Halioglobus japonicus: one gene and its partner. The protein of the gene in region 1 interacts with the protein of each later gene in a pairwise test. Links are inferred from orthologs where the notes say so. Each region holds a gene or a part of one and is shown in the gene's direction. Other genes may lie near its edges.

Region 1 (4,783 bases):
AAGCGGGGGATGTATGCAGAATAAATCAAGGCCCGGTGGCTTCGCCCGGCGCCTGCAGGAAATAGAGCCATTCAGGGTGGTGGAAGTGCTGACGCGGGCCCGGGAGCTGGAAGCCCAGGGGCGCGATATTGTGCACCTTGCCGCCGGCGAACCGGATTTCGCCACCGTGGCGCCGATTGTTGAGGCGGGGCGCAAGGCGCTTGCCGACGGCGCCACCTATTACTCCGAAGCAGCCGGGCTGCCGGCGTTGCGCGAGGCGCTGTCGACGTTTTATCAGACAGAATATGGCCTGGATATTTCGCCCCGCCGAATCATGATCACCCCGGGAGCCTCCGGTGCCTTGCTGCTGATTGCCTCGCTGCTGATGAATCCCGGTGACGGCATGCTCATGGCTGACCCGGGTTATCCCTGCAATCGTCACTTCTTGCGCCTGGTCGAGGGGCAGGGGCAGTTGGTGCCTGTTGACGCCAGCACCCGCTATCAGATGACACCTGAACTGATGGGCGATCACTGGCAAGCTAATACCATTGGCGCCATGCTGGCCTCACCGGCCAACCCCACCGGCACTGCGCTGTCGCGCGAGGAGCTGGCGGCTGTCGCCGCCGCAGTGCGGCAGCGCAAAGGCTACCTGGTGGTCGACGAGATTTATCACGGCCTGGGCTATGACGCGGCCACGCCGAGCGTGCTCGAGGTCGATGATGACGCATTCGTCATCAACAGTTTCTCCAAGTATTTCGGTATGACGGGCTGGCGCCTCGGCTGGCTAGTGGCGCCGGAGGCGGCGGTAGAGGAGATGGAGAAGCTGGCCCAAAACCTGTTTATCTCCATGTCGACCATGGCTCAGTATGCGGCACTGGCCGGTTTTGAGCCGGCAACGCGTGAACTGCTGGACGAGCGCCGGGATATTTTCCGGCAGCGACGTGACTTTCTCTATCCCGCAGTACAGACGCTCGGCTTTGACGTGCCCTGCAAGCCTGAAGGTGCATTCTACATTTATGCCGATGCCTCCAGGTTTACCGATAACAGCCAGGCGTTTTGCCTGCAAATGCTGGAAGAGCACGGTGTGGCGCTGACCCCAGGTCTGGACTTCGGCCACCATCGCGCCGCAGAACACCTGCGCTTCTGCTATACCGCGTCAATGGACCGGCTGGAGCTGGCGGTGGAGCGCCTCGCTGGGGTGTTGCGGTGAGTGACCTGATCGAAGGCACCTTGATCAAGCGGTACAAGCGCTTCCTGGCCGATGTGGAGCTCGACAGCGGTAAAGTGATTACCGTCCATTGCCCCAATACCGGTGCCATGACCGGTTGCGCCGAGCCGGGCTGGCGGGTGTGGCTGAGCCGGTCGGATTCGAAAACCCGCAAATATCCGCACACCTGGGAACTGGTGGAAACGGGCGCCGGTATGGCCTGTATCCACTCGGTGCGCGCCAATGCCCTGGTAAAGGAGGCCTTTACCAGCGGTCTTATCCCGGGTTTTACAGACTACCCGGAAATTCGCACTGAGGTGAAATACGGCAACGGCAGTCGCGCTGACCTCTTGCTTGAGGGTGACACTGGCAAGGTCTATGTGGAGGTAAAGTCCGTGACATTGTGCTCGGCGCGTGGCCAGGGTTTGTTCCCGGACGCGGTCAGCGACCGCGGCCGCAAGCACCTGCAGGAACTGCGCGACGTGCTGGGCCCGGGCACCCGCGCGGTGATGTTTTTCTGTGCCCTGCACGAGGGCATCGACCATGTGAGTGCCGCCGGTGAGATCGACCCGCGCTACCGGGACACGCTGGCTGAGGTTATCGATGCCGGTGTGGAGGTCATGGCCTGGGGCGCTTCCGTCTCGCCGCAACAAATGGCCCTTAGCAGGTCGCTCACGTTTAGCGTGGATCCCCAATGACGCTCTTGCTGTCTCAGCTCACGGGCCGCGAAGAATCCCATCTGGTAGCGGCGGACACCCCGGCGCGGCTGAGTCCTGCCGCGGCAGCCGCGTTTGCCCGGTTGCAGGCGGATGCCAGGGAGGCCGGCTTCGACCTCGCCCCCGCCAGTTGCTTCCGCTCCTTTGTGCGTCAATTAGCTATCTTCAATGGCAAGGCGGCGGGTGAGCGAAGCCTGCACGATGATGCGGGCAACCTCCTTGATGCCGATGCCATGACCCCTGTCGAGCGGCTCCACGCCATTCTGCGCTTTTCAGCGCTACCGGGTGCGTCACGCCATCACTGGGGCACTGATCTGGATGTGTTTGACGCAGCCGCACTGCCCGAGGGTTATCGCCTGCAGTTAAGTCCAGAGGAGGTTGCCCCGGGTGGCATGTTCGATCCGCTCCACTGCTGGCTGGATGAGCGTATGGCCCAGAGGCAATCGCATGGCTTCTACCGGCCCTACGGTGAAGATCGTGGAGGTGTTGCGCCCGAGCGCTGGCATCTTAGCTACGCACCGCTGGCCACGGGCTGTGAAGGGGCATTGACGCCGCAGTTGTTGCACCAGAGCTGGGAAGGTATTGAGCTGGGCTTGCGCGCCGAAATCGAAGCAGATCTGGAGCAGATTTTTAACCGCTACGTGCAGGTGCCTGAAGGGTGGTGTCCCGCGTAAAGCGAGCGAGGGGGGAGAATGCCCGGCGCGCAAGGCGCCGGGCGCTGAGAACTTAGCCGTTCTCTTTTTCCTTGGCCGCTTCGTGCAGGTGGCCATAGTGGTTCCAGTAGTCTTTCTCAGCAGCAGCGATCACCTTGAGGGCTTCGTCGCGACCGTAGACGTGGTCCACCTTGATGTTCACATCCTTCCCGGGCACCAGCTTGTAGGTGGAGAAATAGTGCTGCAGACGCTCTACCTTGATCTTGGGCAGGTCAGCGATATCGTGAACGTCGCCCCAGATGTTGTCGCCTTCCAGTACCGCGATAATCTTATCGTCGGCTTCGCCACCGTCGATCATCTGGATGCCGCCGATAACACGGGCGTTCAGGATGATGTCGGCACGGGTGATGTGGCGCTCGGAGAATACGCAAACGTCCAGCGGATCGCCGTCAGCTTCGTCGGCATCGGGGCACAGAGCTGCTACTTCCTCGGCACAGTGAGTGCGGGGCAGGAAACCGTACAGCGCGGGGGGGCTGGAAGTGGTGCGCTGGGGGCGGTCAACCATCAGGAAGCCGGATGCCTTGTCCAGTTCATACTTGACCACGTCGTCAGCGGTCATTTCGATGTACACCTGGAAGATATCTTCAGGGGCTTCATCAGCCTTGATGTGCAGGCCGTGCCAGGGGTGGCGGCGCCAGCGGTTAAAATCGCGATTGCTGTACATAATCGTTTCCTTCAAATGGGTTGCTTCACTAGGACGGCGCGCATTGTACAGGGATTGATCAGCAAAATCCGCTCTACTTGGGTTGAATTTTTGGGTTTGGGGGGCGATTTGGATTTGATGAAGGCTATCCGGCACAGAACTTCCGCACGGCCTTACGAAATCGCTGCAAGGCCATCCATGGCGCGCTCCGGCGTCCGCCATCCATGGCTCCCGACGGTTTCGTAAGGCTGTGCGGAAGCTCTGTACCTCTTATTGCTCGCGACATCAGTTTGATGTCGTGCATAAGGCTGCCAGGAAACATGCGCTGACGCCTATGGTTCGAGTTGTTGCGTGAGCAAGTGCAGAGGTCCGGGGGCAGGTAAGGTGTTCCCGGGATGTGCGGAGCCATGGATGGCGGAGCCGCAAGCCTGCCATGGATGGCGCTTTAGGCGGTCCCGGGGATGCCTTACCTGTTCCCGGGCCGCCGGGCAGAGAACCCAGCTAAACCTTAAACGACTTCCGCAACTTCTTGGGCACCATCACATTCTTCAAGCGAACATACTTCGGCATGCCGCGCTTGTAGTCAGGATAAGCCTCACCCTGAATCAGCGGCTCAAGATAGGCCCGGGCCTCGTCCGTGATGTTGAAGCCATCGCGGGTGATGTAGTTGCGCGGCATCATTTTCTCGACATTGGCCACGTCTGCCAACGGTGCCTCGACGATGGACCAGCGATAGCGCTTGCCCTTGCCGCGGACGATCGCAGGCATGACCGCGTTCTTGCCCGCCAAGGCCATCTCAACGGCGGCTTCACCCACCGCGTAGGCCTGGTCGACGTCAGTCTGGGAGGCGATGTGACGTGCGGCGCGCTGCAGGTAGTCGGCGACCGCCCAGTGATACTTGTAGCCCAGCTCGTCCTTGATCATTTGCGCGAGGTTGGGGGCCAGGCCACCCAGCTGGCTGTGGCCGAAGGCGTCCTTGAGGCCCGATTCGGCGAGGAAGGTGCCGTCTTTGTATTGGGCACCCTCGGAGGCCACGATCACGCAGAAGCCGTGCTTCTTCACCGTGCGTTTGACCTTGGCCAGGAATTTCTCACGGTTAAAGGCCACTTCCGGGAACAGAATGATATGAGGTGCATCGCCCTCCTGTTCGGCGGCCAGGCCACCGGCGGCGGCAATCCAGCCCGCGTGGCGGCCCATGACTTCCAGAATAAAGACCTTGGTGGATGTCTCGCACATAGAGGCGACATCCAGGGCAGCTTCGCGGGTGGAGATGGCAATGTACTTGGCAACAGAGCCAAAGCCTGGGCAGTTGTCCGTAAGCGGCAGGTCGTTGTCGATAGTTTTCGGTACGTGAATCGCCTGTATGGGATAGCCCATGGATTCACTCAGCTGCGACACCTTCAGGCAGGTGTCAGCGGAGTCGCCGCCGCCGTTGTAGAAAAAGTAGCCGATGTTGTGCGCTTTGAAGACCTCGATCAGGCGCTCGTACTCGGCGCGATTCTCTTCAATGCTCTTCATTTTGTGG
Region 2 (3,732 bases), 190 kb from region 1 along the record:
GCAATACCCTGGAGGTACCCAATAACGGACTCGATGATGATCACAACGGTCGGGTAGATGATGTTATAGGTTGGGATATCTCTGATCAGGATGAAGATGTCCGGCCTCCAGTACAGCGACTGGCGGATTATCCTCATGGCACCTATATGGCTGCGCACATTGCCCAGAGGATTCGGGCCCACTTCGGGGAGATGGACGATTACCCGATTAAACTACTGTTTATCAAGTCTATCGCTGATACAGCTACAAACCTGAATATGGCGGATGGTTATCTGGGTCTAGAAACGGCCGTGAGCTATAAGCCTGACGTCGTCAACCTTAGCTGGAGTGGTGGCATTGCAAGCCGAGAGGCCAGGGACGCCCTGGTCCAGGCCAGAACTGAGGATATCTTTGTAGTCGGTGCTGTGGGCAATTTCCCCCAGTCGGATCCAGCTTTTCCGGCCTCACACCCGGCGGTTTTTGCGGTCGCCGGTATAGATTCAAACGGACACCTCTATCGCAGCAACTATGGAGATGAAGTGGATATTGCCGCTCCCTCGGCCGGCTACCCTGAAGCTCTGTTAGCTGAAAATTCCCCCGGGGATATCGATGGAGTTTCCAACGCTACCGCGCTGGTGACAGCGACGGTAGCTTTGATGAAGTACACCAACCCATCATTGAGTAACCGACAGATCCAGTTGTGCCTTAAAGCAACGGCCTCACCGCTGGATTCCAGAAACCCAAACTATCCGGGCCTTCTCGGCGCGGGTGCGCTCGACAGTCAGGCTGCGATCAACTGCGCCAAGACCAGGGGGTGGTACGCGTTTGACAGGCTCGAATCACCTGAAGGGGCGATTGGCTACGCAAACAGGCGCGGTGCGGGAGCTAAAATACGCCACTGGACGATATCGCCTCAAAGGGACTACGCGGGCCTCACCCTCACGCCATTCGTTCAGGGAGAGCCCAAAGGTTCTGCGCTGAGTATCGTCGACAGCCATTCAGGAGATACGATTTGGCGGGGCAGCTTTCAGCGCTTCCCTATGAAATCAAGACCGAGCACGCTGCCATCAGCATTGAGCTGGAGGTGAAATCAAATAAGGCATTCGACTTTCAATTGCCGTATGCAACAAGGAACATTGATCAATCCACGCGTTTCTGTACGGGAACCACAAAAGTACCGTTGAGCGCAGACTCTCCGGGTATTGTTATCGAGGATGGCAGTGGCGCTGAGAATTACGCCTTCAACAGCGATTGTAAGTGGCACTTTGTGCCAGGTGCTGGAGAGCATGTGATGTTGAAGTTTCTCGAGCTCGATACCGAACTGAACGTGGACTCGCTGTACCTTTTTCGCGGCGAGGGCACTCAGCAGAGGAATCTGCTAATGCGTATATCTGGCCAACAATTGCCCCACAATATACTGGTAGAAGGCAGTTCGGTATTACTTTGGTTCGCCAGTGACGCGCAAAATGAAAACAGCGGTTTCAAGCTGGAGGCTTCGGCGATTCCTGCCGCCAGGCAGTAGGCCCTGCTCACTCCGGCCAATGGGTTCGTTCCTTCCAAGCGCTGGAGATCGGCAAAAGGTCAGGTATAATTGCGGGCCATTTTTACGACCAGAAATGACCGAGATGAATGTAGAGCAGTACATGCAGCAGTTAGGCAGCCAGGCCCGCGCCGCAGCGCGCCAAGTGGCTGCTTCCAGTACCGCCGCGCGCAATAACGCCTTGCTGGCCGCGCGTGATTTGCTGGATGCCGCACGACCGGAGCTCGCCAAAGCCAATGCCGAGGACCTCGAGCGTGGCGCTGCCAATGGTCTGGACGGTCCGTTGATGGATCGCCTGGAACTCACGCCTGCGCGTATCGACACCATGCTCGAAGGGCTGGTGCAGGTAGCGTCGCTGCCCGATCCCGTGGGTGCCATCTCCGATATGAATACCATGCCCAGTGGCATCAAAGTGGGGCGCATGCGCGTGCCGCTCGGTGTGATTGGCATTATTTATGAGTCGCGCCCGAACGTGACCGTCGAGGCCGCCAGTCTGTGCCTCAAGTCTGGCAATGCCACTATTTTGCGCGGTGGCTCCGAGGCGATTGCCTCCAACCTGGCCATTGCCCGTTGCCTGGCCGCGGGACTGGAGCAGGCCGGTTTGCCGGCGGCGGCTGTGCAGGTGGTGGAAACCGCAGATCGCGCTGCCGTGGGCCGTCTGATTGCCATGCCTGAATATGTGGACGTGATTGTGCCGCGCGGTGGCAAAGGGCTGATCGAGCGCATTAGCAACGATGCCAAGGTGCCCGTGATCAAGCATCTCGATGGTGTGTGCCACGTTTATATCGATGCCGGCGCCGACCTGGATATGGCGGAGGCGATTGTCGTCAATGCCAAAACCCAGCGTTACGGCACCTGCAACACCATGGAGACGCTGCTGGTACACGCCGCAGAGGCGCAGGCCATACTGCCACGCCTGGCGGCTGCCTACGGTCAGGCTGGCGTGGAGCTGCGTGGGTGTGAGCGCACGCGAGCGATTGTTGACAGTGCCAATGCGGCGACCGAGGAAGACTGGTACGCCGAGTACCTGGGGCCGATTCTGGCGGTGCGGGTGGTCGACGACATGGAACAGGCCATGGCGCACATCGACCAGTACAGCTCGCAGCACACTGAGAGTATTGTCACGACCGATCACGGCCGGGCCATGCGCTTCCTGCGAGAGGTGGATTCCAGCTCGGTGATGGTCAATGCCTCCACCCGCTTTGCGGATGGCTTTGAATATGGCTTGGGTGCCGAGATCGGCATTTCTACCGATAAGCTTCATGCCCGCGGTCCGGTAGGGCTGGAGGGGCTCACCTCCCAGAAATATGTGGTGATGGGCGAGGGTCAGGTTCGCACTTGAGTGCTGATCCCCGCCATCTGACCGCTGTCGGTGTCTTTGGCGGCACGTTTAGTCCGATTCATTACGGCCACCTGCGTTCTGCGCTGGAACTGGTGGAGCGGCTGGGGCTGGATCATTTGCGGCTAATGCCCTGTGCAGTCCCGCCGCACCGGGAAGCACCCAGTTGTAGTGCCCAGGACCGCCTGGCCATGGTTGAGCTGGCCGTTGCCGGTGAACAGCGGTTGCGCTGTGACCGGCGTGAGCTGGACCGGGAAGGGCTCTCTTATACCTACGACAGCCTGGTGGGCTTGCGCGGCGAGCTTGGCGAAGGCCACAGCCTGAGCATGGTGCTGGGGGCCGATGCGGTGCAACGCATCAACACCTGGCACCGCTGGCGTGAACTGCTGGATGTGGCCCACGTGGTCGTGCTGGCACGGCCGGGCTGGGAATTTCCCCGCGAGGGTGAGGTGGCGCAATGGCTTGCCACCCATCAGCTGGATAGTGCCGCGGCACTAAACGAACAAGCCTGTGGGGGTGTGCTGATCGAAGAGCTACGCCCATTGGCCATCTCCTCGACGGAAATCCGCTCGCTGTTGGCTGGCGGACACTCGCCGCGATATCTGCTCCCCGAGCCGGTATTGGACTATATTCAGGAGAGACAACTTTATCTATGAACAGGAATGGCAACACTATGAACAGCCAATTGCGCAATGCAAGCTGAGCAACTGAAAGAAATCGTCATCGAAGCCCTCGATGACCTCAAAGCCGTCAATACGGTGACCATGGATGTGACCGGGCTCACCGATGTTATGGATTATCTGGTGATCGCCAGTGGCACCTCCAACCGCCACGTGAAGTCGCTGGCAGACAATGTCTGTCTGGAAGCGAAGAA

The links.
Region 2: the proteins of sfsA (region 1) and BST95_RS06870 interact in binary tests that used the Escherichia coli proteins (3 or more experiments, as listed by UniProt). The link is inferred for Halioglobus japonicus from one-to-one orthologs.

The regions. Positions count from the first base shown.
Region 1 is NZ_CP019450.1:1,243,301-1,248,083, forward strand. What follows is about bases 36-3,034. They hold sfsA (DNA/RNA nuclease SfsA), read left to right. Parts: upstream 36-1,185; coding sequence 1,186-1,884; downstream 1,885-3,034. Other genes in these bases: BST95_RS05835 (pyridoxal phosphate-dependent aminotransferase), read left to right, coding at 36-1,189; BST95_RS05845 (M15 family metallopeptidase), read left to right, coding at 1,881-2,576; BST95_RS05850 (inorganic pyrophosphatase), read right to left, coding at 2,629-3,034. Outside these bases: more of BST95_RS05835, read left to right, coding at 14-35; more of BST95_RS05850, read right to left, coding at 3,035-3,279; BST95_RS05855 (6-phosphofructokinase), read right to left, coding at 3,760-4,783. UniProt on the Escherichia coli protein: Binds to DNA non-specifically. Could be a regulatory factor involved in maltose metabolism.
Region 2 is NZ_CP019450.1:1,428,642-1,432,373, forward strand. What follows is about bases 798-3,732. They hold BST95_RS06870 (glutamate-5-semialdehyde dehydrogenase), read left to right. Parts: upstream 798-1,604; coding sequence 1,605-2,861; downstream 2,862-3,732. Other genes in these bases: BST95_RS06860 (S8 family serine peptidase), read left to right, coding at 798-1,067; BST95_RS19925 (CUB domain-containing protein), read left to right, coding at 1,160-1,501; nadD (nicotinate-nucleotide adenylyltransferase), read left to right, coding at 2,858-3,514; rsfS (ribosome silencing factor), read left to right, coding at 3,551-3,732. Outside these bases: more of BST95_RS06860, read left to right, coding at 1-797. UniProt on the Escherichia coli protein: Catalyzes the NADPH-dependent reduction of L-glutamate 5-phosphate into L-glutamate 5-semialdehyde and phosphate. The product spontaneously undergoes cyclization to form 1-pyrroline-5-carboxylate.